4 regions of the Sporosarcina sp. P29 genome follow, and region 1 is predicted to be linked to each of the others. Evidence: riboswitches for the same ligand, from Rfam matches in the RefSeq annotation. Region 1 holds a riboswitch; each other region holds the start of a gene.

Region 1 (8,104 bases):
TCTTTCAAGATTTCCTCTTCTGATTTGCCAAGTGTGATTTGATTGGAAACTTGATAAATATTACCGAGTGCTTCACTGCCCTCTCCATAACTTCCACGTACAACCATCCCAAGCCTGGATATCGCAGGAATAATTCGCTCGATTTGCTTAGTGATGGTTAATGCAGGTAAATGCATCATGACAGACGCGCGCATTCCCGTACCTGTGTTGGATGGACAACTTGTTAAATAGCCGAATGTTTCATCGAAAGCATAGTTCAAATTCACTTCCAGCTCGCTATCTACTCGATCAGCATGTTCGTACGCCTGATCTATTTGAAAGCCTGGATAAATACATTGAATGCGAATATGATCTTCTTCATTCACCATAATACTAATTTTTTCGTCTTCCGACAGCAAAACCGATCCATGTTTTTCAGGATTGATCAACTGCGGACTGACTAAATGTTTCTCAACTAAAATTTGTCTTTCCAGTGGTGATAAATCTTCCATTGTCGTGCCTGTAAAGTGGTGATCTTGCATCGTCTCGACCGCTTGATTCAACGCTTCGCTTACGCGGTTTGCATCTTCCTGCGAAGCACTTATTGGAAATAGATGATCACGCAAATTACGAGCCAGCCTGATCCTTGTGGATAAGACGATATCAGCATGCTCACCTTCCGCTACCATCCAGCCTGTGAGTTCCTGTTTGATGAATTTTTCAAATGACATGTTGATCATCACCCCCATCGGACAGTTGCTCTTTCACTTGGTTCGCCTCATCACGTAAAGTGGCCGCTTCTTCAAAACGTTCATTTTCTACGGCTTCCCGCATTTTTGTACGGATATCTTCAAGCTTTTTCTTTAAAGCAAATCGTTCATTAAGTGAAACAGGGATTTTTCCACGGTGCTGAGTATGTCCATTATGCAATTTCGCAAACACTCGTGGTAGCTGCCCCCTAAATGTTTCGTAACATTCTGCACAGCCAAACTTTCCGATATCAAGGAAACGATGGAAGGTCAAATCGCAATTCGGACATTTTGGACCATCCGGCAATCTCTCATCGGCTTTTTGTTCTGAAAATAATTCTGATCCGCCCAACCAGTGTGCTAGAAATTGTTGAATGGATAACGGCTCCTGATCCGGACTAAAAGAAAATGTTTGTGAGTAAAACGCACATTTATCACATAAATGACGCTCTGTTACACCATTAGATGTTTCTTGTTTAAACACTACAGTAGCTGGTCGTTCCTTACAGTTTTCACAAAGCATGGAGATTCACCTCATTCTATCTCTTCATAAATTAATGTAACTAACATAGCGCGAAGAATACGCGAACGTAATGCATCCCGCTCAGGTAACATATAACGCAAAGTAGCACGGCCCACTGCGGCAAGCATCAGCTTAGCCTCACGTTCTGTAATGACTTCTTCTTCAATTAAACGGATAATGACATCTTCCGCCATTGTAGAGGATGCTTCACTTTCTAAAATCCCCAACGCTTGTTCAAGTAAGTCCTTTCGGGAGTTCGTACGCACCCTGTAAATCCGTATGTAGCCTCCGCCCCCCCGCTTAGACTCTACGGCGTAGCCTCTTTCGACGGTAAACCGGGTTTTGATCACGTAGTTGATCTGTGATGGTACGCATTGGAATTTCTCAGCAATCTCGTTTCTTTTGATTTCAATAGAAGCACTATCTTCCTCTTCTATAATCGACTTCAAATATCCTTCTATAATGTCAGAAATATTACGCATCTCGTCACCTCGTTTCGCTCGTTCATCTAGTTGACTTTGACTATCTTTGACTTGATTGTATCGCAGAAATTAGGCGGGATGCAATTCATTTGTTTATATGTATACCTTATTACGTTGAAAGGAAACCTGTTGCTAGGTTGTCACATTAGGCTATTGATTATTCAATGAATCACCTGACAAAAAAACTAGGTGAGTTGGTAAGTGCCGTTGATCGATGCTCTAGATGGATACTTTCCACTTACGATTACCTACTATACTCTTCTTACATAGAATACTGTCTGCATAATAAAAGACCGAAGAACAAATCCTTCTAGCGGATTGTCTTCAGTCATAGTGTATACAAACTCTTTCTTCTTTTCTCTTTATATAGTGATAGGTTCTTTGCGCAACGGTTCGAGGTCGACTTCGAAGCCCATATCTTCAAGCATTTTTTGATCTTGATCATTTTCTTGACCAGCTGTTGTGAGATAATCGCCGACGAAGATAGAGTTTGCGGCGTAGAGGCCTAGTGGTTGAAGACTTCTAAGATTAACTTCACGTCCACCGGAGATGCGGATTTCTTTGCTAGGGTTGATATAGCGGAATAGACACAGGACTTTCAAACAGTAGCGTGGGTCCAGTTCTGATGTTCCTTCTAACGGTGTTCCATCCACCGCGTGCAGGAAGTTTACAGGTATGGAATCTGCGTCCAATTCGCGTAAGCTACGCGCCATAGAGATGATGTCTTGCTTTGTTTCACGCATGCCGACAATGACGCCTGAACATGGAGATATGCCTGCTTCTTTAGCCAATCCTACAGTGTTAACACGATCATCGTATGTATGCGATGTCGTTATACTTTCGTGATGCTCTGCGGATGTGTTTAAGTTGTGGTTGTAGCGATCTACTCCCGCCTCTTTCAAACGAGTTGCTTGTCCAGGTTTCAAAATACCTAAGCAAGCACATACCGTCATTCCTTTGTGTTTTTCTTTAATCTGTTTAACAGAGTCAATAACTATGTCCAGTTCACTTTCACGCGGTCCCCGTCCGCTCGCTACGATGCAATAGGTACCAGCTTTATTAGCAGCAGCACGTTCTGCACCTTCTAGTATTTCTTCCGATTTCATCATCGCATACTTTTCGACAGGCGCTTTTGAAATGATGGATTGTGCGCAATAACCACAGTTCTCCGGACATAATCCTGATTTCGTATTGATAATCATATTCAACTTTACTTTATTTCCGAAGTAATGCGATCGAATCGAGTATGTTGCGTGCAATAGTAATAGTAAATCCTCGTCTGGGCTATTCAATATTGCGAGTGCTTCCTCGTCAGTTACTTCATGCCCTTCCAGCACTTGAGTAGCTAGTTTTTGGTAATTCATTATAGTGTACGCCTCACTTTCAAGTGTTTTGACATTCTAAACGCGAATATGCCTGACAGTACAGCTAGAATTAGATCTTTTGGCAGCGGAGGCATCATCCATAACCATGCAATTTTGTAGGTAAACACGTCGGGTGCAGCAGCCCACATCTTGTACGCAACATACATCCAGCTCGTACCTAGTATGTAGTTGATTGCCGTAGCAACTAGTGCCGCGGTTATAAAAGCAGGCAGAGTCTTATTTCGCTCGACAATTTTTCCAGCTACATAAGCGATTAAAATAAAGGTGAGAATAAAGCCAAACGTCGGACTTAAGATTTGACCGAAACCGCCTGAAAATTTAGCGAAGACGGGTGCACCTGCTAGTCCTATTAACATATAGACCGTCATAGACAACGCACCTAGACGGCTACCAAGTAATAGTCCTGATAAGATCGCGAAAAACGTTTGCAATGTAATGGGTACCCCACCAACTACTAAAAATGGCACGAAGGATGTAATATTTGCTCCAATCATCATTAATGATGCAAACATCCCGCTGTATACAATAGTTAATGCACTGAACCTACTTACCGGTCGTCTCTCTGTCGCTATTGCCACCATGTCACCTCTTTTTATATTAGTTACCATAAAAATAATAACGGTTAACTCATAATACGTCAACACTATTTATTTTTAAGTTAACCTTAAAAAGTGAATAAAAAAAAGACTGCAGCACAAATGCTGACAGCCTACTTCTTTTCATCAATCTGTTCTTCTTTTTCTTTACGGAATAAAACGCTTGAGATTAAACCACTGAATATAGCAGCCGCAATTGTAATGTACACACGCATATCATAAGCAACTTCTTCATAACTGTTACCTATCATGATCCAAGCAAGTGTACCTACAAGAACAGCGATTGGAAATGAGTATTTAAAGAATCGCATAATTCCTCACCTTTTCGAGTTGTTTCTTTGATTTTAGCATATATACCACAATTTCTCTATGCACTAACCCTGCACTATGAACTTCACCAAACGTTCACTTGACGATATCTAACAAAGCCGCTATGATGTGGTTAGAATAATCTAAATAGTTGAATAAGAAACATATCTTATCAAGAGAAGCCGAGGGACTGGCCCGACGACGCTTCAGCAACCAGCCATTTTGGCAAGGTGCTACTTCCAGCAGTCTGTCAAATTGGCACTCTGAAAAGATGAGAGGGAACTAGTCATTGAGATTACAAAGCCTTCTAATACACTTGAAGGCTTTTTTTGATTAGAAAAAGCAAAGGGGAGATGGAGTTATGTCATTGCTAGAGAAACTACAAACGAACGTCTTAACGGCTGATGGTGCAATGGGGACGATTTTATATTCTTACGGAATTGATTATTGCTATGAAGAACTAAACATAGAGAAGCCTGAAATTATAGAGCAAATTCACCAAGACTACATCTCGGCCGGTGCAGATATCATACAAACGAATACTTACAGCGCTAATGCGAATAAATTAGCTCGCTACGGCTTAGAAAGTCATGTGACGGAATTCAATAAGGCCGCCATTCAAATCGCAAAACGCGCAGCCGCACCTGGGGGACAATTTGTTCTAGGAACAATTGGTGGCGTGCGCGGAATACGTAAAAGTGATGCTACATTGGATGAAATAGAAAAAGTCGTACTAGAACAAGCCAATGCATTATTGGCAGGTGATCCAGATGGTCTTCTACTAGAGACATATTACGACTTCGAGGAGTTATCATCTGTAGTTACCACGTTAAAGAAAATCACAGATGTTCCATTGATCGCACAAGTGTCTATGCATGATCCTGGCGTATTACAGAACGGACTTTCATTAAATGATGCACTTCATCAACTTGAATCGCTTGGAGCAGATATCGTAGGCGTTAACTGTCGCTTGGGCCCTTACCACACGATTCAAGCATTTGATAACGTAACATTACCTGAAAAAGCATTTTTATCGGCATATCCAAACGCCAGTCTATTAGATGTAGAAGACGGACGTATAGTCTATGAGTCAGAAGCAGAATACTTCGGACGCGCTGCTGTATTACTTCGCGATCAAGGTGTTCGGTTGATCGGTGGATGTTGCGGAACAACACCTAAGCATATTAAAGCAGCCAAAACACAGTTAGCGCGACTAGCACCTATCACAAAAAAAGTCGTGCAACCGACAAAACCTATCGTGATTCATGAAGCGGGACCTACAAAACATCAACCTCTTCACGAAAAAGCCAAAACAGAGCGAACGGTAATTGTAGAGCTAGATACACCTCGCCACTTGGAAACAGAAGAGTATATTAAGGGCGCAAATGTGTTATATGACGCAGGCGTTGACGCTATAACAATGGCAGATAATTCACTTGCCTCCCCTCGTATCAGCAACATGGCGATGGGCTCGATCGTTAAGATGCAACATAATATCCGCCCGCTTGTACATTTAACGTGCCGTGATCATAATCTTATCGGCTTACAATCACATTTGATGGGGCTCGATGCATTAGGCATTCACGATATCTTAGCCGTAACAGGCGATCCGACAAAAGTTGGCGACTTCCCTGGCGCTACAAGCGTCTACGATGTTTCCAGCATGGAGTTATTACAATTGATTAAGAAATTGAATGAAGGCATTTCATTCTCCGGTAAGCCATTACGCAAGAAGGCCAACTTCTCTATTTCAGCGGCTTTCAATCCGAACGTACGTGTAATCGATCGAGCTGTACAACGACTTGAGAAGAAAATTGAAGCGGGCGCAGACTATTTCATCACGCAGCCAGTTTACACAAAAGAAAAGATTATCGATGTATATGAAGCTACAAAACACTTGGATACACCAATCTTCATCGGTATCATGCCATTGACAAATATACGAAATGCAGAGTTCCTACATCACGAAGTGCCGGGCATCAAGCTTTCAGAAGATGTGTTGGAAAGGATGCGTGAATGTGGAGAAGACCGTGAAAGATCAACTCAAACAGGACTGGAAATCGCAAAAGAATTGATTGATACTGCAGCTCAGTATTTTAATGGGTTGTATCTCATCACACCATTCCTTCGTTACGATATGACATTAGAGTTGTATGAGTATATTAAGGAAATAGACCAGCAGAAGGAGAGGGAATTATCACATGCAGAGACATCCTATTGAAGAACAACTAGACAAACGAATCCTTATTATTGATGGCGCGATGGGGACGATGCTGCAAGCGGAAGATTTCTCAACGGAAGACTTTGGTGGAGAAGAATACGATGGATGTAACGAATACATGAGCGTTTTACGCCCAGACATTTTAGAGAAAATTCACGATGAGTACTTAGAAGCTGGTGCCGATATTATTTGTACGAATACATTTGGTGGTACCCCCCTTGTATTGAATGAATTTTCACTTGGTCATCGTGCGGATGAAATTAATGCAAAGTCTGTGGAAATTGCAAAAAAGAGTGCAGCAAAGTTCTCCACACCAGACTGGCCACGTTTTGTCGCAGGCGCGATCGGGCCTACGACAAAGACGCTTTCCGTTACTGGCGGCATTACATTTGATGAACTATCTCATGACTTCTACGTTCAAGCAAAGGCACTTGTCGAAGCAGGTAGTGACTTGATTCTAATGGAAACGAGTCAGGATATGCTGAACGTTAAAGCCGGAACGATCGGTATTAAAAAAGCGTTCGAAGAGCTTGGACGCGAAATCCCTATTATGATTTCAGGCACAATCGAACCTATGGGTACAACACTTGCAGGACAAAGTATTGAAGCATTCTATATTTCCATTGAACACGTTCAACCTCTTTCGGTTGGGTTGAACTGCGCAACAGGGCCTGAATTTATGACAGACCATTTACGCTCATTATCAGAATTAGCGACAGGCTATGTTACATGCTATCCAAACGCTGGATTGCCCGACGCAGAAGGACATTACCATGAATCACCCGAGTCCCTATCAAAAAAGCTCGTAGGCTTTGCCGAGAAAGGCTGGTTGAATATGGTTGGCGGGTGCTGCGGTACGACGCCCGACCATATTCGCGCAATTAGGGAAGCAGTGAAAGATCTAAAGCCCCGTCAAATGGCGGAGCCTCATGGCCATGCAGTTTCAGGTATTGAACCCTTACTCTATGACGATACTATGCGTCCTCTATTAATTGGTGAACGCACAAACGTTATTGGTTCGCGTAAATTCAAGCAGCTTATAGTAGAAGAGAAATTTGAAGAAGCTTCTGAAATCGCACGTGCACAAGTAAAACGCGGAGCGCACGTATTGGATATTTGTCTTGCGAATCCCGACCGCGATGAATTGCATGATATGACTCGGTTCATGCAAGAAGTAGTGAAGAAAGTTAAAGTCCCTCTAGTCATTGACTCGACAGATGAAAATGTTATTGCAGAAGCGCTGAAATTCTCACAAGGTAAAGCGATCATCAACTCCATTAACCTGGAAGATGGTGAAGAACGCTTTGACGCGGTACTTCCTTTAGTTAAAAAGTATGGAGCGGCTGTTGTGGTCGGAACGATTGATGAAATCGGAATGGCTATAACGAGAGAGCGTAAACTTGAAGTTGCGTTACGTTCATATGATTTACTCGTCAATAAATGGCAAATCCCACCTGAAGATATCATTTTTGATCCACTCGTCTTCCCTGTCGGCACAGGCGATGAGCAATACATCGGCTCTGCGGTAGAAACGATCGAAGGTATTCGGTTAATCAAAGAAAAACTTCCACGCACCCTAACGACTCTAGGTGTCAGTAACGTCTCGTTCGGACTACCTTCTGTTGGTCGTGAAGTATTAAATGCCGTGTACTTGTATCACTGTACACAAGCAGGTCTCGATTATGCGATTATAAATACAGAAAAACTTGAACGTTATGCTTCTATTCCAGAGGCTGAAGTAAAGCTGGCAGACGATTTACTGTTTTCCACAACGGATGACACACTGGCAGCATTCGCAGACTTTTATCGCGGTAAGAAAAAAGAGAAAACAGAAGATGATCTACCAAAAACTGTAGCTGA
Region 2 (8,104 bases), on a different contig from region 1:
CGTAATAATTGATTATATAATTCCCGATCTTCAGGGAATAATAACTCAAAATCGAAGTGAATATCCCCATAACCGATTTCTTTTGCTATTTCAATGGCACTTTGAATCATCTGGTTCTGTGCCGCTTGATTGGTAAAAATCACATGCGCTAAATCTGCACTGAATGAATAATCTTCTAAATTTGTCACAACTAGCATATTTACTACACCTGCGTTTTTTGCGATAGTCGGAATATCAGCGAGTGCCGGTGCTTTGAGCGATCCATCACGTTGTACTTCATAGCTGAACATCGCAAGATACGTTAGACCGTCCACACGGTCACGAACTTCTGCCAGCATATCTTGACTGACAGGATTACGCGGTTCTACATATAATAATGAATCAATCAATGTTTTCTCTTCTTGTGGTATATACAAACGCTGACCAATCATTAACCTTCTAGTAGGGTCAATTGCATTAATTTCCGCCAAGCGTGCGACTGTTAAACCGTATTTTTGTGCAATTGTATATAGGCTATCTCCAGGTCGCACCCAGTAATAAGAACCTATTATTGGAATGACAAGCGCTTGTCCTACAGCTAATCGTATATCACTTTCTAATTCATTTACTTCGGCTATTTGCTCGTATGGCACACCGTATATGTTACCAATTTTATATAAACTCTCACCTTGCGAAACTACATGAATCTGCATGTATCTCCACTACCCTTCTTGAGTTCTATCCTTATGATATGTTAGTGCGTTACGAACTATGCATGAGTGGTGAATGTCATTTCATATGTATAAAATTTCGATGACTCCACATAATACTCTCGATGCACATGACTCTTAAAGGAGGAAATATATTTGACAAATCAATTCGAAACATCTCAAAACATGCAAGGCGGAGCGGTTCCCCCATCGATGAATCACGGTGGACATGAGTTATTTGATGTCAAAGAGGTTTTAAGCGCTACTCTTGGAGCATTGAACCAAGCGATGATTTTACGTCCACATGTCCAAGATCCAGAACTTCTCGATATTCTTGATCGACAATACCGATTCACGCTGGATGAGTACAATATCCTTGTCGAAAGTTTTAAGACTGGAAAAGACCCTTCACATCCTACACAGCGCTATCAAATGAAAGCAGGCAGCGATTTCATTTACGGGATGAAAGAAAAAGCACCGTCTAAACCTATTCAATCTACAGGTGAAATCAATGATGAAATCATCTCCGGCTTTTTGCTAGGCGCTACAAAAGAAGGCGCTACAGGCAAAACCGCTGCTTCATTAGAAGTATGTAATCCAGTCGTCCGCCGTGTACTTGCAGATTCTGTGCCCAACTGTATAGAGATGGCATACGAATTGTCCATTTACCAAAACAAGCATCAGTATTATCAAGTTCCACAATTAAATGATCAGGATATGAATATGTTGCTTAATTCTTTTGCATCTTTTCAAGGTCAACCCGGTATGCCGAATAACCTTCAATAAGTTAACGATTCAAGCAGATGGAGTTTTTCTCCATCTGCTTTTTGCTTTTACACTCGTTATATTTGTATACTATGTAGAAGAATACAATAGAGGAGTGTCTATATGAAAGTTGCGATCTTTGATTTTGATGGTACGTTGTACACTAAAGAAACCTTTAAATTACTCATGGAACAATTAAAGAATCATCCTACGTACAAGCAGCATTATAGAAAGTTCTATCGTTCGATATTACCACTTTACATTCGCTATAAATTAAAGATACTGCCTGAATCTGTTATGAAAGAGCGCTCGATGCACATTTATCTTAAAGCCTTAGACTCACTGACGATAACGGAACTTCAAGAGTTTTTTAAAAGCATGCATACCGTAATGTTGCCGGACTTCAATGAACAAGTCATTAATCGACTGGCAAAGCATCGTAGTGACGGATACCATGTCTTGCTCGTTTCTGGAGCCTACACTCCTTTCTTAAAAGCAGTTACAAGTCACCTGACATTTGATCAAATTATTGGCACAGATATCCCTTCAAATGGCGAACAACTCGCTATGGATCAGCCCTTATTACATATTCAAGGTACACGTAAAAATGAACAAATTTACCAAGCACTACATGGAGAAACTATCGACTGGGTCAATAGCTATGCCTATGGAGACAGCATTTCCGACCTTCCAGTCTTAGAGAAAGTTGGCTTCCCTGTGGCAGTTCGTCCAGATGAAAAACTTACTGCTGTGGCCAAACAAAGAAATTGGGAAATATTATAAAAAAACGCGAAGAGCTCTGATAGTTTCAGAGCTCTTCACGTTAAGTGGATTTTAATGTATTAATATATAAACTACCATCTGTCTGAATTTCTGCATAGAGAACATGCTCAGGCTTAGAAATCCCCTGCTTTTTTAATTGTTCTGTTAGCCACGTATCGGTCAATTGAAGTTCCCGCATATTCTTTTCTTCTACTTTCCCGTTAGTAATGATTTCAGTTGGAATATATTTTGGCGGTGGTGATGGGGCTTTGACATCTTTCTTTGTCGCATACTTCTCGCCTGCATTTAGCATGACACTCAAATTACCATTCGTTTCGAATATCGCGTAATTTACATCCTTCATTGAAAATACCGACTGCTCTCGTAACATCATATTTAGATCATTGAAACTTAACCGTAATTTACGCATGGAACCTTCTAGAATTTTTCCATTCTGAATGACAATCATTGGTTTATCATCAAGTAATACGCGAAGCTTGATGGATTTGAATGATAAAAAGTTAGCAATGATCGTTAACACTGCCCATAAAACCATTCCATACAAACCATTTAAGAAAGGTGTTTCCGACTCTCCTGCCAAGTTGGCTGCAATCGAACCGATTGTAATACCTGTCACATAATGAAAGAAAGTCAATTGAGACACTTGTTTCTTCCCCATGAAACGCGCCAAGATTAACAGTACAATAAATGAAATCACCGTTCGTAAAGTCATTTCCCAAAAAGCCAATTCCCAAAATTCATCTATGTTCACTGCATACACCTCCAGTATTCGGAGTATGTGCAAATTATAGCAATTTATACAGCAATTCTTTTAACTCCAGTTATAAGGTGTTTTCTGGTAGACATAGTAATTGAGCCAATTGGAAAATAATAAATGCGTGTGGGAACGCCATGTATTCATAGGTTCTTTTGATGGATCATCATTTGGATAATAATTTACAGGAATATCAATATCGGCACCTTTTTCTACATCTCGAGAATATTCATCTCCCAACGTGTGTGCATCGTACTCTAAATGTCCAGTTACCATAATATGCTTTGCATCATTTGAGATCACGATGAATGCACCTGCCTCTTCAGAAGATGAGAGAAGAGTCAAATCGGGATGATTCTTTATCTCTTCTAATGAAACACCCGTATGGCGTGAGTGTGGCGCTACAAATACATCATTGAATCCGCGTGCCAAATTCACTGTCGGATCGGTAATGTCATGTGAAAATACTCCAAAACACTTCTTTGTCAATTCGAACTTATCAATTCCGTAATGATGATAAAGCGCTGCTTGAGCACCCCAGCAAATATGCAGAACAGATGTAACATTCGTTTTTGTCCATTCCATGATTTCTTCCAACTCTTGCCAATAGACTACATCTTCAAATTGTAGAAGCTCAATTGGGGCACCTGTAATAATCATACCGTCAAAACGACGATTTTTGACATGTTCAAAAGTAGTATAGAAGGTTTCTAGATGGGTCTGACTGACGTTTTTCGAAACATAGGTAGCTGTATTAAGGAACGTGACATTTACTTGTAAAGGTGTATTGCCAAGCAATCGAAGCAATTGTAACTCGGTCTTCTCTTTTTCAGGCATTAAGTTCAAAATCAATATGTTAATTGGACGGATATCCTGTGTGATCGCACGTTCTTCATCCATAATAAAGATTTTTTCTTCTTTCAGTAATTCTCCTGCTGGTAGATGTTTTGGTATGTTAATCGGCATGCTATTTCCCCCTTGACGTTCTTTTATTACTATTTCTATACAAAAAAGCCCTCAATTCTCTTAGATAAGAAAATGAGGGTTGACCGTTCATCGTTCTTATCTCTCAAGACAACAATCTTGTTGGAGGTAGCACCTTCCTGTATGCACAGAGGTTGCTGAAGCTTCATCAGGCCAAATCCCTCAGCTTCTCTTGATAAGAAATATTTAATTACTGACTATTATAGCATTAATAATTTAATTGTATAGCAGAATTATCAAATTGTTCTGCGCATTCAAGCTTTGTAAATTGTAGATAGTATTTTTTGGTGTATAATAGAAAATACCAATTACTTTTCTTCGAGGAGGAGCTTATGAAGTCTTTAGGTATTGTTCGAAAAGTTGATCATCTCGGGAGGATTGTCATTCCAAAAGAACTTCGAAATTCTTTGTCGATCGATAAGGGTGATCCGATTGAAATTTTCGTAGAAGATGATAGAATCATTTTGAGAAAATATCAGGTTAACAGAGCGTGTTTTATCACCGGTGATGTGATGGATGAAAACAAACAATTGTCAAACGGTCTATACATCAGTCCACGAGGCGCAAAAATCCTTATAGAGCAACTGAAAGATTTCACATAACATAAGACTTAAAAGCTTATGCTAGAATATCTTTTTATAAAAAAGAGAACTGAAACCAACTTTTACAGTTGTCTTCAGTTCTCTTGTTAAATTGCTCCAATATTCCCTCATGGAGAATCAATGCGTTACGTTAGACTATTAATAAACTCTTCGATCTCTTCTTTAGTTTTATGGTTTTTACTAACGAAACGGCCTGTTTCTGTTCCTTCGCTGAATGCCACGAAACTAGGAATACCGAATATATCCAACTGACTACAAAGATCTATAAATTCATCTCGATCAATCGAAACAAATTCATACTCTGCAAATTCTTTTTCTAGTGTCGGTAAGAATGGTTCTATCACTCTGCAATCGGGACACCAGTCTGCAGTGAATAAGAAAATCACTCTTTCTTGTTGTTTAAGTTGCTCAAATTGCTCTAGAGATTCTAATTTTCTCAATTTCCAACACTCCTCTAACTGAATAGTATAAGCTCACTATAACACTCTTACCTGCACTTTTCCCCTTCAGACGACTTAGGCTATTTCCTACCACTTAGTTCAATTCAAGTTGTTTTTTTATAATTAACCGCCCAAACACGAACGTTCACAAATAATTCAATAACTACGTTCGCGTTTGACAGTTTTTCGTTTTTTCTGGAAAAGCAATTGACAATAGTTTTTGACGTGTTATGATTAATTCTAAATTAATAGTTGTTAAACAATTTTGACGAAGAGATACCTTCCTAAAAAGAATTTTCCAGAGAGCTGACGCAGTGGTGAAAGTTAGCAAATTCCGCGGTTGGGGGCACTTCCGAATTGATTAGCTGAACATCTAGTAGGCTGATCCGTCACGTGCACGTTACGCATGCTGAATGAAGGCTGCAATTGCAGCGAAACAAGGGTGGTACCGCGTTAGTTTATCGAGCTTTTCGCCCCTTACTTATACGTAAGGGATGGAAGGCTTTTTTATTTTACCTTTAAGGGGGGTAGCACGAAACATACATATACGGTCAATTGCTTCACATTTTTCCAAACAAAAACACTACAAACAATCGAAGGAGAGAATGAATATTATGGCTTTTAAAATACTTATTAGTGACCCACTTAGCGAGGATGGAATTTTCCCATTACGACAAGCAGAAGGATTTGAAATTGTAATGGAAACTGACATGACACCCGATCAGTTGAAAGTACGTATCAAAGATTTCGATGCACTATTAGTTCGTAGTCAGACGACAGTTACAAAAGAATTGCTCGAAGCAGCTGATCAATTAAAGATTATCGGTCGTGCAGGTGTAGGTGTTGATAATATTGATTTGGACGCAGCTACCGAAAAAGGAATTATTGTTGTGAATGCTCCTGACGGTAACACAAACTCTGCAGCTGAGCACACAGTCGCAATGATGATGTCTATGGCACGCAAAATCCCTCAAGCTTTCAACTCGTTGAAGAACAATAAATGGGATAGAAAGTCATTCCTTGGTGTAGAATTGAAAGACAAAACTTTGGGAATCATCGGGCTTGGCCGTATCGGTGCTGAAGTTGCAAGACGGGCAAGAGGACAACGTATGAACGTAGTGGCATATGACCCGTACCTAACGGAAGATGTTGCAAAGAAATTAGGTATTGAAATTGGAACAGTTGATGAAGTGCTTAAAGTAGCGGACTTCATTACAGTTCACACACCTTTACTAAAAGAAACGCGTAGAATGATCAATAAAGAGGCATTCGAGAAAATGAAAGACGGCGTACAAATTATCAACTGTGCACGCGGTGGAATCATTGATGAAGATGCACTTTACGATGCAATCGTTGCCGGTAAAGTAGCGGGTGCAGCATTGGACGTATTCGAAGAAGAGCCATTCCTTGACCACAAATTATTAACTTTACCAGAAGTAATTGCGACTCCACACTTAGGAGCGAGTACATTCGAAGCACAGGAATCAGTAGCGGTCGACGTAAGCCGTGATGTAGTGAACTTCTTGACAATAGGATCTGTTCGTAACCCAGTAAACTTGCCGTCTGTTTCTCGTGATGTGTTGGCAAAAATCGAGCCTTTCTTCGATCTGACAGAGAAATTGGGTATGTTCTTATCACAAATCCAAAACTCAGTTATACATGAAATCAATATTCAATATGCTGGTGAATTGGCAAACTACGATGTACGCGCATTAACGCGTAACACAGTCAAAGGTATTTTGAAGCGTAATCTTGGAGAAACTGTCAATGATGTAAACGCGAAGTTATTAGCCGATCGTTATGGCATCAAAGTGAACGAGCAAAAGACAACTACTGGAAAAGGTTTCTTGAACTTGATCACAGTAGAAATTGTTACTGAAAAAGGTATTCGCAAAGTAGCGGGTACACTACTAAACGGGCTTGGCGCACGTATTGTAAAAGTAGACGATTATGTAGTAGATGTGATTCCAAGCGGTCATTTATTATTTATCCGCCACATGGACCAACCAGGAGCAATCGGTCGTGTAGGTACACTTCTAGCAGAAGAGAATATCAACATTGCAGCGATGCAGGTTGGACGTTCCACTGAAGGCGGATATGCTATTATGATGCTAGCTGTTGATAACCACGTCGAATCAGCTTCTATCAAGCGTATTAAAGAAGTTCAAAATATAAATGATGCAAAAGCAATCGATTTATAAGAATATAAAAATCCAGCTGATATTCAGCTGGATTTTTTATGTACGATCAACGAAGTAATCAAACCCCATAGCAGTCAGTATTCCGAACACTAAACACCATAGTGCAATGCTTACGGCTGACCAAATTGCGGTATTCATTTTTTTCGCACCTAATACTAGACCAATAAAAGCCGCGATATGTGTTCCAATTAATATTGGTCCCGCAAGTGCTAAAACCGGTAATCCATAGGTGTTCATAATTTGTTCTGCACGTTGTTGGCGTTTCGACTGGCTTTTCCCCTTCTTTTGTTTTCTACGTGCCATCCATTCTTTAATATGTTGGAAACCAACAATCAAAAGAAGAACAGTTGCCATATTGCCCGCAAATGAAAGAATGATCACCCACATAGGTGATAGACCTCGAATAATCCCTAACGGAACGACAATCATGATTTCAATCCACGGTATAGCCGCTCCAAAAAACACCAAGAAATAGCCTAACATGATTTACCTCCTTACTGTACGAACAATTAAAAATAAGTATAACAGAATCAAAACCGATGAGATGATCTCATCGGTTTTCTAATGTGGTAAGTATAGAAAATAAACCATGTAAGTTGTCAATTTCATACGTAGGTTTCACTTCATCATTGGGAAGCTTATTTTCACGATTAATCCAGACATTACGCATACCCACACGACTTGAACCTAGAATGTCTGTCATCAAGTTATCACCAATCATTAGCGCTTCATCTGCTTGGATCCCACTTAAATCAAGAACATGCTTGAATATAGAAGCATCAGGCTTTCCTTTACCGAATGCCCCAGAAACGATAATATGATCAAAGTAACCAGGTATCTCAGGTGAGATTGTTAGTTTAATCTGTTGTAAACTTGGCGACCCATT
Region 3 (8,104 bases), on a different contig from region 1:
TTCGACGATATCAGTATGAATTTGCTCACATTGCACACGTAATACTTCGAGTAAATCATCTATAGAAGCATCTGCTAACACAGTGCGCTGAGGTTGATGTTTCCATATCGGTTTTTCTACTTTCTTTTTCGGTTCGCGACCTAATTGTGCCGCAATCTTATCTAGAAAAGCATCGCGGTTTTGTATCGATCCTACCATGCTTATTTGCCTCCTTTCTGATCATAAAACCAGTCTCGGAAACGCGTATTTCCGACAGCCGGGAACTCCCGTAAGTCTGTCCAGTCTTTCAGTGGACCTGGACCTTTTGAAATCCGGTCATTTTTCGTCAACGGTTTCATCGCGGTAGATGCTACCTTTGAGCCCATAGAGTACAACGGATTGGAAGAAGCACCGATCCCGAATGCTTTCATTGCCAGCCTCTCTGAAATAGGTGATCGGCCTTCTTCTTCCACCATGATGCGACGGTGTGAATGAAGTAGTTCGTGAAGAGGGATTTTCACCGGACAAGCATCCGTGCATGCTCCGCATAGCGTGGATGCAAAAGGTAGCTCCTTGAAATCGTCGTAGCCTCCAAGCAACGGCGATAGCACAGCACCAATAGGGCCCGAATAAATAGAGCCGTATGAGTGCCCGCCAATATGGCGATAAACGGGACACACGTTGACACATGCAGCACATCGGATACATTGCAACACGGACTGGAATTCTGTCCCTAATATTTCAGAACGACCATTGTCAACAATGACTAAATGAAATTCTTCAGGGCCATCCACGTCCCCTTCATCTCTAGGACCTGTTAACGCCGTGACATAGCTCGTCAATTTTTGACCTACTGCACTTCGCGTCAATAAGCTGACCAGTACTTCGAATTCTTCAAATGAAGGTACCACCCGCTCCATACCCATTACCGTAATTTGAGTTTTCGGCAATGCGGATACAAGTCGTGCATTCCCTTCATTCGTCACAAGACTAATCGAGCCTGTTTCAGCTATCGCAAAGTTACAACCTGTAATACCTATGTCTGCATCCAAGAATTCTTGACGCAGTTTTTCACGTGCATGCAAAGCTAATTCTTCCGGTTTAGATGTATTGTGGTAGTCAAGTTTTTCCGCAAATACTTCGCGAATTTGTTCTCTGTTTTTATGAAGTGCTGGCGCTACGATATGAGAGGGTGGATCATGATCATCTACTTGAAGGATATACTCACCTAAGTCTGTCTCAATGACTTCGCATCCAGCTTCTTCTAGAACATTATTCAGATTGATTTCTTCCGTTACCATGGATTTCGACTTCACAACTTTTTTGCCCTCTTTTTTCTTGATGACATCTCGAATATACTCACTAGCTTCTTCAGCGGTCTTCGCAAAGAATACATGACCACCACGTTGTGAAACATTTTCACTTAGCTGATGTAAATAATAATCTAAATTTTCAAGAACATGCTGACGAATTTCTTCCCCATGTGAACGCCATTCTTCCCAACTACCTAACTCCTCTGCAGCATCGAGTCTTCTTCCATGCAAACGTTCTTGTGCGCTCGCCACTGCCTGCCTCATGAAATCATCTGAAATATTATCCTTTGTACGATCTGTAAAGTTTTTCTTACTGAACTTCATCGCCATTGCTATCACCTCACTTTTTTTGATTTACTCATGACTATTCAATACTTGCGCGATATGCATAACACGGATAGGCTTGCCTACACGTTCTGCTCGTCCGCCAATATTCATCAGGCAACCACAGTCCGCCCCAATTAAATAATCTGCTTCAGTCGCCATGGCACTATTCACCTTCTCATCTACCATTTGTTCAGAGATATCTCCCATCTTCACGGAGAATGTTCCGCCAAATCCACAACAATTATGTGCATTGGGTAAAGGGATCATTTCGAGTCCTTCCACTTGATTCAATAGCTTTCTTGGTTCTTCACTTGCGCCTAGTAATCTCGTCATATGGCAAGACGGATGATAAGTGGCCTTTCCCATCAATTTAGCTCCAACGTTTTCCACTTGCAATACATTGACAAGAAACTGAGTGAACTCATACGTTTTATCTGCCAACTCTTGCGCTCTTGGTAACCAATTGGGATCATCTTTGAATACATCAGGATACAATTTAAACATGGTGGCACAAGATCCTGAAGGCGTGACAACATACTCCGCATTTTCAAATGCCTTGATCATATTCTTCATTGCCGATTTGGAATTTTCTACATAACCGCTGTTATAAGCAGGCTGTCCGCAGCAAACTTGCCCCTTTGGAAACGATAATTCACAGCCTTGTCTTTCCAATACTTCTACCATGTCTTTGCCGGCTTCTGCATAAAACATGTCTACAAGACATGTGATAAATAAGCTAACCTTCATTTCACTTCACCTCTTCGCTAAAATATTTCACACAGTCAACAGGTCATCAGATGACTAATATTTTACATAGCATACTACAAAGATTTGTTCATTGACAGAGCATTCATTTATTTCGCTATAAAAAAATCGCTCAAAAGAAAATGAGTGAGTAATGTTATTCTTTTACTGACTTCCAATGATCTATTAGAACAGACTCCACATTCAGAAGATGGGCTTGCATAGTACTAGACGCAATTTCTGGTTGCTGTGATTTAATCGCTAAAAATATGGCCTCATGCTCATCATGCAAACGATCTACTGTCGCAGTCTCCGAATAAAGGCAAATACGACGTGTCTCTCTCATCGATTCACTCATTAGTCCTGCCACTTGGCTCAACAAATTTACCAATAATGGATTTTTTGTTGCTTCTGCGATTGCAAAATGGAAGTCTAGATCCGCTTTTTCACCTAGCAAAATATCCCCGGCATGCTTTTTCATTTCATTGAGTGCAGTTTCCATCTTTTTTAAATCGTATACTGTACGGGATTCGGCTGCATTTGCTGCGGCTCCGGTCTCAACTATTTTTCTCACAGCTAACAAATGTTGAATATCCTGTTGATTCATGAGCATGGCACTCTGTAACGGAAAGATCATATCGACGGATGAAAACTCCTTGACATATGTTCCCTCTCCTTGTCGCATTTCTATAAGCCCTCTAGCACGTAATGTTGATAAGGCTTCGCGAATTGTTGATCTGCCAACTGTAAAGTTTTCAGCCAGTTGCTGTACAGAATCTAATTTATCACCCGGCTTTAACTCTCCAGATTGAATGGAGTCTAATAAACTATCCGCCACTTCTTCATATATTTTCTTCTGTTTAATTTGCTTATATTTCATGTTGCTCACTCCGTCCTATCACTTATCAAGCTCGATTTCTCCAGTTGCAGCAAGTTACTTTTATGTTCCATACCATCACGATAGCCTGACAATCCTCCACTTTTTGAAATCACACGGTGACAAGGCACCGCGATCAATATCGGATTTTTGCCTATTGCAGATGCTACAGCCCGAACAGAAGATACTTTTCCTATTTGTTCTGCAATTTTCGAATAAGTTACGATTTCACCATATGGTATTCGTTGTAGTGCTTCCCATACTTGCAGTTGAAAGGGTGTTCCCTTTAAATCAAGCGACAGCTCTGAAAAACCAGTAGCTTTCCCTGAAAAATACTCTATGAACCGACTCGTATAGACTTCAAGCTTTGTTTCATCTTCCTTTAATTCTTTATTATCAAATCGCTTAGTCCAATCCTTCATATGTTCCAAACTTTTTTCGGCAAGTCCCACGTAGCAAAGTCCTTTTTCTGTAGCAGCTAGTGTCACTGTCCATTCGTCGAAATCAAATTGTGTCCAATAAACCAGTATGTTCACTCCCCTTTATCCGAATAACTTTAAGCCGACTGCACCGAGAATAATGAGTGATAAAAAGAAGAGACGTTTGATGCTAGCAGATTCTTTAAAAATCAAAATCCCCATCAATACGGCTCCTGCTGCTCCTAACCCTGTCCATACCGCATAAGCTGTACTCATCTGAATTTCACGCATCGCAAGTGATAGAAAAACAAAGCCGAAACCAAATATCCCCACAATAAGTAACAATCTTTTAATTGAACGCTTCTGTAAATAATAATTAATACTTACCACACCGAAAATCTCCCCGAGACTCGCAATAGCCAAGTACACCCAAGCCATTGTCAGCTACCTCCTTCTGTATCCGCTTTTTCATCTGTAGTCAACTTAATGCCGATTACCCCAATGACGATTAATCCGATGAATGTCAGCGTAACCCATGTGAAGCCTGCTTGAAAGATGAATATATCCACTAAAAGGATTGCAGCGGCACCTGATCCGGTAAAAACTGCGTATACCGTCCCGGAAGGTAATTTTTCACATGCTTTAATAATGAAATAAAAACTGAAAACAATTGCCACACCGGTTCCAGTCCATTGAATAACTGTTTCAGAGTAACGAAGACCGACTACCCAGAAAATCTCTATAATAGCCGCCAGCGCGACATACCCCCAAGCCAAATTAAAAATCTCCTTTCCATCGTGAAGAGTATCTATAAGTATAGCAAATCTTTTACTGAAACAAAAAATCATCGAATGACGATAAAAGGGAACTTGCATCTAGTATATCTGCATGATAGAATAAATCCGTCAACAGTTTTGCCTATATTGTGAATATTCTTATCGAGAGAGACGGAGGGATAGGCCCAGCGATGTCTCAGCAACCAGCCCCAGGCACGGTGCTAATTCCAAGGGTGACACCACCTTGAAGATGAGAATACTGTATACACTTGTATGTTCGAGGGCCTATTCGAAAAGAAGAGGTTCTTTTTTATTTTTCTGGGGGGATGGATATTCATGACAAACAACGGATTAGAAACTAGATTAGTACAACTTGGAAATCACAGTGATGAGAAAACCGGAGCAGTAAATACGCCGATTTACTTGTCGACAGCATACCATCATGAAGGTCTGGGCAAATCTACTGGATATGATTACACACGTACAAAAAACCCTACGCGTTCTGTCTTAGAGGATGGAATTGCAAACTTGGAATCCGGTGATCAAGGATATGCGTGCAGTTCTGGAATGGCAGCCATTCAACTAATTTTATCTTTATTTAAGACAGATTCAGAACTATTAGCGCCTGAAGACCTATATGGCGGTACGTATCGCTTATTTAATCAATATGAAGAGACGTACAATGTGAAGACGCGATACTTATCGTTCGATGATGTTTCAGAAGTCGAGCAAGCGATTACTAATCGCACAAAAGCGATCTTCTTGGAAACACCCACCAATCCATTAATGCAAAACATAGCAATCAGTACGTATGCGGAATTGGCAAAAAAACATGGTTTATTGCTAATTGTCGACAATACGTTCTTAACACCCTATTTCCAGCGACCTATTGAAGAAGGTGCAGATATTGTCATTCATAGTGCAACGAAATATATCGGGGGACATAATGACGTACTAGCAGGTTTAGTCGTCGCAAAGGGTGAGGAATTATGCGAACGCCTATTTACTAACCATAATGCGATTGGAGCTACATTGTCTCCCCTTGACTCATGGCTTGTCGTTCGCGGTCTAAAAACATTGCACTTACGTATGAAACAACATGACGCGAATGCGAAAGCAATGGTATCTTATTTAGAACAAGAACCACTCATTGTCGATGTGCTCTACGCTGGTATTGGGGGTATGTTGTCATTCCGTGTACAGAATAGCGAGTGGGTGGGACCATTCCTTGAAAACATGAACCTTATTTCATTCGCTGAAAGTTTGGGTGGTGTGGAAAGCTTTATCACGTATCCAACTACACAGACACATATGGATATTCCATTGGAAGAACGTAATCGCCGTGGAGTGGACGACCGTCTACTACGTTTCTCGGTTGGAGTCGAAGATGTAGACGATTTGATTGCTGATGTGAAACAAGCTCTTTATGCTGCAAAAGAAGTAGTCGAAGGCATAAAAGTTCAATAATAGTAAACAGTACAACTCGAACCGTCAGCTTAACTATGACAGTTCGAGTTTTTTATGTAGTCAAAGCAATGAAGCTAAACCTTTCAATAGTTAGACATTAAAGTATATAATAAAAAAGAACATACGAATACTATTGGAGGCGATATTGTTGAAACGTTTAGAAAATAAAGTAGCAGTAGTAACTGGCGCTGGTTCTGGGATTGGACGAGAAATTGCTGTACTGTATGCCCGTGAAGGCGCAAAGCTTATCATCGCAGATATGAATATGGAAGGTGCGGAAGAAACTGTCCAGACGATCAAAAGTACTGGCGGTGAAGCGCTAGCAGTTAAAACCAACGTGACAGTTGAGGAAGATGTACAAAAAATGATTGATACAGCAGTTGAGCGATTCGGTACTCTTGATATTCTAGTGAACAATGCTGGGATTATGGACAATATGTACTCTGCGGCTACAGTGACAGATGAAGTATGGGACAAAGTATTGGCAATCAACACAACAGGTGTGATGCGTGCAACTCGTAAAGCATTAGCTATCTTCGAAGAAAAAAAGTCAGGGGTTATCGTCAACATGGCTTCTATCTCAGCAGTGACAGGTGGTAGAGGTGGTTTTGCTTACACCGCTTCAAAGCATGCGGTCGCAGGGATGACAAAAAGCGTTGCTTCTCAATACGGTCCATTAAACATCCGCTGTAACGCAATTGCCCCAGCGCAAATACCGACTAATATCACAAACAGTTTGACTCAACCGGATGAATTCGGCATGAAGCAAGCTCTAAGGGGCGTAAACATGATGAGCCGTCCGGGAACTAAGGAAGAAATTGCAAACATTGCACTATTCCTTGCATCAGATGAATCCTCTTATGTTAACGGCGTTGTCATGGAAGCTGACAATGGATGGTCTGCATATTAAGGTTATGTATTTCAAGAAAAATCTTTGGGAATATCTAATGAAAATCATACAAAAAAGCATCCAAAATTTCGGATGCTTTTTCGTCTATTAATGAGCTTGCTGCCATTTCTTCTTTTCGCTTGCATAGACGACCGCTGCAGGTGCCGCTATAAATGCGAGTGCCGCCACTCCAGCGAGCATTCCTGCCAGTTCTTTACTTCCAAATGAAAATCCTGCTACTGTACCTAATGCAATCCCTGCTAATACCGCCCATGCAACAATCTTATACATAGTAGATCCCCAACCTTTCCATTGTAAGACGCGATCGTCTCTCCGATTTATTCGTTGCTTTTAGCATACTCTCATTGAGAACCTTTTTCAAGTACAATTGAGAATCTTTTTCAACGAATGTGAAATTGTATTGTTATCGTATGTTGTAAGCGGCGTTTTAATGTTAAGAAGGCATAAAAAAACCGCCAAGGCTTTTACACCTTGACGGTCGAAACAATTATTATTTCTCTAGAAGTTTAAGTGATTCACGATTAAATGCCGGAATATCATCAGGTGTGCGGCTTGTTACGAGTTGGTTCTGACAAACTACTACTTCTTTGTCCGCGTATTTTGCACCTGCATATTCCATATCTACACGAATAGACGTGTATCCTGTGGCATCGCGTCCTTCAAGTGCTTTCGCTGTGATGAGCAATTGTGGGCCGTGACAAATTGCGAATACAGGTTTTTCTGCATCCATAAATTCTTTGACAAATTTTACGAAACGATCATCTGCACGCAAAATGTCAGGTGAAAATCCGCCCGGAATAAACAAAGCATCATAATCCGATGATTTAGCGTCAGCAATTGCTTTATCAATTTTCACTTTTGTATTTTCTTTCATCCCTGTTACTTCAGTTCCCGCTTCCGCGCCAATCACTTCTACTTCATGTCCAGCTTCTTTGTACGCTGTAGCCGGTTTCATATATTCTGAGTCCTCAAACATATCTCCAAGTACTGTCGCTATTTTAGCCATAGTGCTTACCACTCCTTATGTGATGTACTGTATATACTATTCCACATTACAAAGTGTCTAAACATCATCTACGATTTAGTTCTACTTCAGAGTACAGGCTTTACAGAAACCAAGCATGGCAATAAGCTTTGAATAGACATAATATATGGCGCAATCTCTGCCTTTTCAGCACGATCGGGGTAAACTATAGTCCCACCAATTTTATAATAACAGTGCAGAGTCATTCATCTAAAAGAATATTCCGATAATGACTAGTATAGCGATAATAATACCACCGACTTGTCCG
Region 4 (8,104 bases), on a different contig from region 1:
TAGCCGAGTGAGTACGTCGGGTAAAATAGCTTGCGAAATAACTGGCGAAGCGCCAATACGTAAAGTCCCTTTTAGTGAGGTTGTTTGCGTTAAATCTATATTTGTATGATTAATCAAATCAATCATCTCCAATACACGTTTTTTTAGTGAATGACCTGCGGCTGTGACTGGTTTTTATGTGAAAAAATAGCCTTGCATTAATCTGCAAGGCATCGAACAAACAATTATTGAACTGTGTAATTTTTGTGTGCAACGACAGTCATGTTGGAAGCTGCTCCAATATTTTCTGCGTCTTCTTCAGAAATCTTCACAATGACGGAGTTTTCGAGAATCTTGTGTATAGTTCCGGAAACTTCATGTTCATTACGGTTGAAAGATATGACTTCGTCTACATACCGTGATGCTACAAAATCAGAAACTGGACGATCTTTTCGTGGGAATGCCAATCGAATCAACTCCTTCAGTAGTATGGAATTTAGTCTGTCGTAATTTGTCATTAAAATCAGACGGAAAGTGCGTACAATAGCTTACTAGAACTAGTATAACACATTTCGGGAAATTATTCATCATACTAGAATTATGTCGAATGAGCAAGTTTTGCCAGGAAACATTTCTGGAAGTTGACTGGTCCTATTGTCAAAGATAGAATCGTACTGACGACATACAAATCAATCGGTTGACATTATACCTCAGGGGGTATAATATAAAGCTAACAGTAAGGAGGTTGAGCGATATGGAATACGATGATAAAGTCAAAAATCGATTAAAACGTCTCGAGGGTCAAATCAAAGGTGTCTTGCGTATGATGGAAGAGGGCAAGGACTGTAAAGAAGTGATCACGCAATTATCGGCCAGTCGTTCTGCTATTGACCGTACAATTGGTGTAATCGTGAGCTCCAATTTGATTGCCTGTATTGAAAACTTAGATGAAGCAGATGAGCGTACACATGAATCCATCATTAGTGAAGCGGTAGATCTTCTAGTAAAGAGTCGATGAGCAACATCACTTGACTCTTTTTTTTATAACATATAATATACCCCCATAGGTATTTGGCGAAATGATTTTTCAAATAGAAAGGGTCGAGAACATGACAGAGCAAAAGAAAACAACGATTGTATTATTTAGTGGAGATTATGATAAGGCGATGGCGGCTTATATTATCGCGAACGGTGCAGCAGCGTATGATCATGAAGTAACAATTTTTCATACATTCTGGGGATTGAATGCATTGCGCAAAGACGAACCGATTAAAAGTAATAAGAGCTTTATTGAAAAGGCGTTCGGGAAAATGATGCCGCGTGGGGCAGATAAAATGGGGTTATCCCAAATGAACTTTGCAGGAATGGGTCCTAAGATGATCAAGCAAGTAATGAAAAAGCATAACGCGATGACATTACCACAATTGATCGATATGGCAATAGAGCAGGACGTGCGATTGATTGCCTGTACGATGACAATGGATTTGCTAGGACTGAATGAAGGAGAGCTTCTACAAGAAGTCGAGTATGGCGGTGTAGCGGCTTACTTAGGTGAGGCGCAAGACGGTCAAGTGAACTTGTTCATTTAATTTTTTTATATAAATAAATACCCCAGGGTGTATAGGAGGAGTACAATGATTCAGTCAGATAACGTGTTAGATGCAAAAGGCCTTGCTTGTCCGATGCCGATTGTGAAGACGAGAAAGATGATGAAAGAGATGGAAGATGGTCAAGTGCTCGAAGTCCAGTCGACAGATTCAGGTACTACTGCAGATTTACAAGCATGGGCGGAAAGTGTGGGGCATCAATACGTCGGTAATGTGAAAGAAGCCGATGTATGGAGCCACTTCGTACGAAAAGCGGGTCAGGAAGATCAGTCACAAAAAGAATATCCGGTTACAGTCGATAATAATGAGTTGTTAGCCCAACTGCAACACCCTGATACTGTGCTAGTAGATGTTCGTGAAGAAGCTGAGTATGCATTTGCTCATATACCTGGAGCCTTATCTATCCCTCTTGGCCAACTGGATGAACGTATGGCGGACTTGAGTAAAGACAAGAAGTTCTTTGTAGTATGCCGAACAGGTAACCGCAGTGATATGGCGTGTCGAAAACTAGTAGCAAAGGGATTTGAAAATGTCACGAATGTAATTCCTGGTATGTCAAAATGGAATGGTGAAATAGAAAATACGGTAGGGGGTATGAATAAATGAGAATCATTCAATCAAGTGAAGTAGCCAAGCGCATTATTGCGAAAGAGTCATTATTCATTTTGGATGTTCGAAATGAAACTGCATTTGAAGATTGGAAAATCGAAGGAGAGCAAGTGCGCCATTTGAATGTGCCGTACTTTGATTTATTGGATGGTATTGAAGAAATTGAAGATCAATTGCCAAAAGATGAAGAGATCCTAGTGGTCTGTGCAAAAGAAGGTTCGTCCGTCATGGTGGCAGAAATCCTTGAAGAAGAAGGCTATTCAGTAGGTTATCTTTCAGGTGGCATGAAAGCATGGAGCGAGTATTTGGAGCCGGTGAAGATTGCTGATTTAAAATCGGGTGGCGAGCTTTATCAATTCGTTCGTCTTGGTAAAGGGTGCCTTTCTTATATGGTCATATCAGGCGGAGAAGCGGCAATCATTGACGCGACGCGGATGACAGATGTGTTCATGGACTTTGCTACGGAACGCGGTGTGAAGATCACAAATGTACTCGACACACACTTGCATGCGGATCATATTTCAGGTGGTCGCCAGATTGCACTAGCGACAGGAGCGACGTACTGGCTACCGCCAAAAGATGCGGTAGAGGTCATATTTGAATATGCTGCATTAGAAGGCGATACATCGATTCAAATAGGCGATACTAAAATTGATATTCAGGCACTTTATTCGCCAGGACACACCATTGGTTCGACTTCATTTATTGTCGATGATAGCTATTTAATGACCGGCGATATTTTGTTCATTGATTCGATTGGACGACCAGATTTAGCAGGTTTGGCAGAAGATTGGGTGGGCGACTTACGTGAGTCTTTGTATAGTCGTTACAAGGAATTGTCAGGAGAACTAACGGTTTTACCGGCACACTTCATGATTATCGATGAGTTGAATGAAGATGGTAGCGTGTCGGAAAAGCTCGGTGTGTTGTATAAGCAAAACCATGGCTTGAACATTGAAGATGAAAAAGAGTTCAGAGAATTAGTCACAGGGAACTTGCCTCCCCAACCGAACGCGTATCAGGAAATACGTCAAATGAATATGGGGAAAATCCAACCTGACGAAGAAACACAACGTGAGATGGAGATTGGCCCGAATCGCTGTGCGGTACGGTAAATAGTTATTTTAAATCAGCTGTAAAACAATAACCCACATTAAAAGGAGAAGATAAATATGAGTTCAACAACATTTTTAGACGCAAAAGGCCTGGCATGTCCAATGCCGATCGTACGTGCAAAGAAAGCAATGAAGGATATGCAAACAGGAGATGTTCTGGAGATTCATACGACAGATAAAGGATCGGTATCCGACCTGACAGCATGGGCGGCTTCTGGTAATCATGAAATAAAAGACCAGCAACAAGAGTCCGATGTCTTTAAATTTTGGATCCAAAAAGGGTAAACTTAGGATAGAGGGAATAGCTGTCTCCCTCTTTCATCAGGAAGAAGGGAGAACATCATGACTATTCCATTTATTATTACGATCTTCCTCATTGGACTCGTCGGCTCGTTCCTTTCCGGAATGATGGGAATCGGGGGCGCGATTGTCAAATATCCAATGTTGTTATTTATTCCTGCACTACTTGGGTTTACTGCGTTTACGCCACATGAAGTATCGGGGATTACTGCGGTGGAAGTGTTCTTTGCGTCACTTTCCGGAGTTTTAGCGTATAGAAAGAGTAATCTAATTTTGAAACCACTTGTTCTTTATATGGGAATCAGTGTATTAGTTGGCAGTGTGATCGGTGGCGCAGGTTCTAGTATGCTTTCAGAAGCTACCGTCAACGTCGTCTATGGTATTTTAGCCGTTATGGCAGCAATTATGATGTTTATTCCAAAAAAAGGTCTCGACGATCAGCCGATTGATGAAATTACATTCAATCGCTTCGTAGCTTCCAGTGCAGCCTTTATCGTCGGCTTGGCGGCTGGGATTGTCGGAGCTGGCGGTGCATTCATCATGGTACCGATTATGCTTGTAATACTAAAAATTCCCACACGCGTGACGATCGCTACATCACTGGCGATTACACTATTGTCGTCCGTCGGCTCAGCGTCAGGCAAGCTCTTAACAGGGCAAGTACCCTACGGACCAGCTCTCGTCATGATCGTTGCAAGTATTATCGCAGCTCCGATTGGTGTGAAAGTTAGTCGTAAAGTAAACACCAAAGTACTACAAAGCATCCTAGCCACACTCATCATGGCCTCCGCTGTGAAAATATGGTGGGACATATTCTAATCAAGCAAAATCGCCAGCACATCGTTCACAGAACATGTCGCTGGCGATTTTTTGAGTGGAGTCGCAAGTAAAATCATCATGGAACTCACACTTGCGCCTGGAATGTAGAGCAAATGTGCCTTAACCTTTCACAATTTCCTTTCAATATTATGAAAGTAATGCTAATTTCTAAACATTCTATTAAATCCTTGCAATAGACTAGGAATAGCCGTATACTATTTTTCAACGATGGAAAACGAATAGACACACTCTTATCAAGAGCGGCGGAGGGATTAGGCCCTGTGATGCCCGGCAACCGGCGGAAGCAAAGGTGCTACTTCCTACAAACTTTCAATAGTTTGGAAGATAAGGGGGAATGAGCGAAAGCAGAGCCCTCTTCTTATTATGGAAGATGGGTTTTTTCTATATAAAAATAGTGAATCACACGCCTACGTTTTCCTTGTCTAGTCCCAGAGAAAAGATATTCGGGGCGTTTCGGTGTTCCATCAATACATGAAAAAGGGGAATGGTTATGACGAATTTACAGCCAGAAACGATACTATTACACGGAGGGCAAAAACCGGATCCGGAAACAGGCTCACGGGCTTTACCGATTCATCGTACGACTTCTTATGTATTCAGAGACACGGAACACGCACAAAACCTATTTGGCTTAAAAGAAGCAGGTAATATTTATACAAGAATTACGAACCCGACAGTAGCAGTTTTCGAAGAACGTGTCGCACAGCTAGAAGGCGGAACAGCGGCAGTCGCGTTGGCTTCGGGAATGGCAGCCATCGCATTCTCTATTATGAATATTGCTGAAGCGGGCGATGAAATTGTTGCAGCAAGTAATCTTTACGGTGGTACATATAATTTATTTGCCGTAACATTACCGCGCTTCGGCATCAACGTAAAGTTTGTGGATGCTTCGGATCCTAAGAACTTTGAAGCGGCCATTACAGATAAAACGAAAGCTTTGTTTGCAGAAACAATCGGTAACCCGAGTTTGCAAGTGCTTGACGTGGAAGCTGTTGCGAACATTGCACACGAAAATGGAATCCCATTGCTAGTAGACAACACATTCCCATCTCCATATGGATCAAACCCTATCGAGTATGGTGCAGACGTAGTGATCCACTCAGCAACGAAATGGATTGGCGGACACGGTACGACTATCGGTGGTGTAGCAGTAGATGCAGGGACATTCGATTGGACACAAGGTAGATTCCCTGGCTTTACAGAGCCGGATGAATCGTATAACGGCTTACGTTACGGAATCGACACGGCAGCAGCGGCTTTCGCAACGAAATTGCGCGTGCAATTGCTAAGAGACTTCGGCCCATGCTTGTCGCCGGACAGTGCGTTCAACTTGTTGCAAGGTTTAGAGACACTTCATTTACGCGTGCCTCGCCACAATGAAAACGCGCAAAAGGTTGCGGCCTTCCTGCAAGAACATCCAGCTGTAGAATGGGTAACCTATACAGGTCTAGAAGATCATCCAACGGCGGAATTGGCCAATAAACATTTGAAAAACGGGTATGGCTCAATAATCGTATTTGGTATCAAAGGTGGACGCGATGCAGGAAGACAAGTCATCGACAATGTAGAAATCTGGTCTCATGTAGCGAACGTGGGAGATGCAAAATCACTAATCATTCATCCGGCTTCTACTACTCATCAGCAGTTGTCCGTAGAAGACTTGAAAAATTCAGGCGTCAGCGAGGAGTTAATCCGCTTGTCTGTAGGGTTAGAGTCAGTAGACGACATTATCGCAGACTTGAAACAAGCAATCGAAAAAGCCTCAAACTAATAAAAAAATGAACACTACGCATGTGCGCAGTGTTCATTTTTTATTTTCGTTTTACTTTTTTTCGCTCTTCTTTTAAGGATTTGAATAGCGAGACGACCATCATGATCAGTATGATGGAGAATGGTAAGGCGGCTATGATGATGACGTTTTGAAGAGCATCCAACCCACCAACATATAATAGAATAATCGCAATGGAAGACTGAATGACACCCCAGACAACTTTTAAGTTATTAGGTGGAGTCAATGAACCATATGACGACTGCATGCCGAGTACAAATGTTGCTGAATCCGCTGATGTAATGAAGAATGATGTGATCAGCAAAATAGCGACAACTGAAATGACGAATGACCAAGGCAATCCACTGAACATCTCAAAAATCGTCAACTCTGTTGCAGTTGAGGCTAGATCGATAATGCCTGCCTTTTGTGTTTCAATAGCTGTCGTACCAAATGCTGAGAACCAAATGGCGCTCAATACTGTCGGTACAACAAGCACACCGATCATGAATTCACGAATTGTTCTACCTTTCGAAACACGGGCAATGAACATGCCGACAAATGGTGACCACGCTATCCACCAAGACCAGTAGAATAGTGTCCAGTCATTCAACCATGAACGATTTTCAGGTGTAAGTGGTGCTGTACGGAAACTCATACGAATGAGGTGCTCTAAATAACCTCCGATAGAATCAGTGAACATATTGAAGATCAGCAATGTTGGACCGAGTGCAATGATAAAGACCAACAGTGTAAGAGCTAATACCATATTTGTATTTGATAAAATACGAATACCTTTTCCAAGACCGCTCCATGCGGATATTAGGAATAATACAGTTACGACCCCAATAATAATAAATTGAGACCAGAAACCGATCGGTACACCGAATAAGTAATTCAAACCTGCGTTGATCTGGACTGCTCCAAAACCAAGTGATGTTGCGACGCCGAAGACAGTAGCGAAAACTGCAAAGACATCAATGACGGTTCCGAGTTTACCTTCTACACGATTACCGAAAATTGGACGAAGTGTAGCAGAAATCAATCCAGGCTGACCCTTGCGGAACTGGAAGTAAGCTAGTGCTAAAGCGGTCATACCGTATATGGCCCATGCGTGGAAGCCCCAATGGAAAAATGTTGAACGCATCGCTTCTTTATACGCTTCTTTCGTTTCAGTAGGTGCAGTAGCTGAACTTACTGCATAATGTGAAAGAGGTTCTGCAGCTCCATAGAACACGAGTCCAATTCCCATACCGGCGGAAAATAGCATCGCAAGCCAAGAGAACATAGAAAACTGCGGTCTATCACTGTCTTTCCCCAATCGAATCCTGCCGAGTGGACTGAATATCAAATAAACTGAGATGAAGAATAACATAGAAACTGTCAGCAAGTAATACCAGCCGAATGAATCAGAAATGAAGTTTCTTATAACGAGCGTGACAGCCTCAAAGTGATCGGGAGCAATTACACCATAACCGACTGCCAATACGACCGCTGCTAATGTAATATAAAATGTTGACGATACTTTTTTCATAGGTCCTCCTTTTTTGAATGTAGTTTGTGAAATGAGCTAAGTACATAATCGAAAAGCACAATAAAATTGCACACATACACTTCACATTACCCATTTAATCGCCCATGTAAACGCTAAATAAAAGGCGGTTTGTTGACAAAATCATTACTAGTGAAAATAAAAAAGACGAGAAAAATTCCTTCTCGTCCAATATGTAAGTTGGTTCTGTAGCGCAATTCATTTACTTGCCCATAGTCATTAGCTTGTGCTTGTGTCAGTATACATGAAAGTTGAGGGTGATTTCCAGCTAGAAGAACAATTTCCTTTCATACACCAAGAACCGTAGCCATGTTATACTATAGAAACAAATGAA

The links. Region 1 has a riboswitch for S-adenosylmethionine ahead of CSV68_RS06830 (bifunctional homocysteine S-methyltransferase/methylenetetrahydrofolate reductase). Riboswitches for the same ligand answer to the same signal wherever they lie in the genome.
Region 2: another riboswitch for S-adenosylmethionine. It lies ahead of metA (homoserine O-acetyltransferase MetA); the one in region 1 lies ahead of CSV68_RS06830 (bifunctional homocysteine S-methyltransferase/methylenetetrahydrofolate reductase).
Region 3: another riboswitch for S-adenosylmethionine. It lies ahead of CSV68_RS09955 (methionine biosynthesis PLP-dependent protein); the one in region 1 lies ahead of CSV68_RS06830 (bifunctional homocysteine S-methyltransferase/methylenetetrahydrofolate reductase).
Region 4: another riboswitch for S-adenosylmethionine. It lies ahead of CSV68_RS10095 (O-acetylhomoserine aminocarboxypropyltransferase/cysteine synthase family protein); the one in region 1 lies ahead of CSV68_RS06830 (bifunctional homocysteine S-methyltransferase/methylenetetrahydrofolate reductase).

Annotation. Positions count from the first base shown of each region.
Region 1 covers NZ_PDYX01000005.1:152,973-161,076, forward strand. Annotated here, with positions in the region: gene mcsB (protein-arginine kinase McsB) at 1-710, opposite strand, end outside; gene CSV68_RS06805 (UvrB/UvrC motif-containing protein) at 700-1,251, opposite strand; gene CSV68_RS06810 (CtsR family transcriptional regulator) at 1,263-1,733, opposite strand; gene bioB (biotin synthase BioB) at 2,096-3,097, opposite strand; gene CSV68_RS06820 (biotin transporter BioY) at 3,097-3,699, opposite strand; gene CSV68_RS06825 (hypothetical protein) at 3,828-4,025, opposite strand; SAM riboswitch class I at 4,190-4,301, shown strand; gene CSV68_RS06830 (bifunctional homocysteine S-methyltransferase/methylenetetrahydrofolate reductase) at 4,385-6,244, shown strand; gene metH (methionine synthase) at 6,225-8,104, shown strand, end outside.
Region 2 covers NZ_PDYX01000001.1:316,218-324,321, forward strand. Annotated here, with positions in the region: gene CSV68_RS01490 (LysM peptidoglycan-binding domain-containing protein) at 1-692, opposite strand, end outside; gene CSV68_RS01495 (spore coat protein) at 840-1,475, shown strand; gene CSV68_RS01500 (HAD family hydrolase) at 1,578-2,237, shown strand; gene CSV68_RS01505 (YetF domain-containing protein) at 2,278-2,982, opposite strand; gene metA (homoserine O-acetyltransferase MetA) at 3,049-3,957, opposite strand; SAM riboswitch class I at 4,051-4,157, opposite strand; gene CSV68_RS01515 (AbrB/MazE/SpoVT family DNA-binding domain-containing protein) at 4,308-4,577, shown strand; gene CSV68_RS01520 (thioredoxin family protein) at 4,703-5,017, opposite strand; gene serA (phosphoglycerate dehydrogenase) at 5,632-7,218, shown strand; gene CSV68_RS01530 (small multi-drug export protein) at 7,255-7,701, opposite strand; gene CSV68_RS01535 (HAD family hydrolase) at 7,769-8,104, opposite strand, start outside.
Region 3 covers NZ_PDYX01000009.1:103,754-111,857, reverse strand. Annotated here, with positions in the region: gene CSV68_RS09990 (LutC/YkgG family protein) at 1-198, opposite strand, end outside; gene CSV68_RS09985 (LutB/LldF family L-lactate oxidation iron-sulfur protein) at 201-1,622, opposite strand; gene CSV68_RS09980 ((Fe-S)-binding protein) at 1,647-2,366, opposite strand; gene CSV68_RS09975 (FadR/GntR family transcriptional regulator) at 2,521-3,243, opposite strand; gene CSV68_RS09970 (methylated-DNA--[protein]-cysteine S-methyltransferase) at 3,249-3,776, opposite strand; gene CSV68_RS09965 (DMT family transporter) at 3,783-4,097, opposite strand; gene CSV68_RS09960 (DMT family transporter) at 4,100-4,435, opposite strand; SAM riboswitch class I at 4,592-4,692, shown strand; gene CSV68_RS09955 (methionine biosynthesis PLP-dependent protein) at 4,772-5,902, shown strand; gene CSV68_RS09950 (glucose 1-dehydrogenase) at 6,051-6,812, shown strand; gene CSV68_RS09945 (hypothetical protein) at 6,900-7,082, opposite strand; gene CSV68_RS09940 (type 1 glutamine amidotransferase domain-containing protein) at 7,303-7,818, opposite strand; gene CSV68_RS09935 (hypothetical protein) at 8,047-8,104, opposite strand, start outside.
Region 4 covers NZ_PDYX01000010.1:14,356-22,459, reverse strand. Annotated here, with positions in the region: gene CSV68_RS10135 (substrate-binding domain-containing protein) at 1-117, opposite strand, end outside; gene CSV68_RS10130 (DUF2187 family protein) at 225-446, opposite strand; gene CSV68_RS10125 (metal-sensitive transcriptional regulator) at 734-997, shown strand; gene CSV68_RS10120 (DsrE/DsrF/DrsH-like family protein) at 1,089-1,568, shown strand; gene CSV68_RS10115 (sulfurtransferase TusA family protein) at 1,614-2,192, shown strand; gene CSV68_RS10110 (MBL fold metallo-hydrolase) at 2,189-3,310, shown strand; gene CSV68_RS10105 (sulfurtransferase TusA family protein) at 3,368-3,595, shown strand; gene CSV68_RS10100 (sulfite exporter TauE/SafE family protein) at 3,653-4,429, shown strand; SAM riboswitch class I at 4,678-4,781, shown strand; gene CSV68_RS10095 (O-acetylhomoserine aminocarboxypropyltransferase/cysteine synthase family protein) at 4,941-6,221, shown strand; gene CSV68_RS10090 (glycine betaine uptake BCCT transporter) at 6,262-7,752, opposite strand.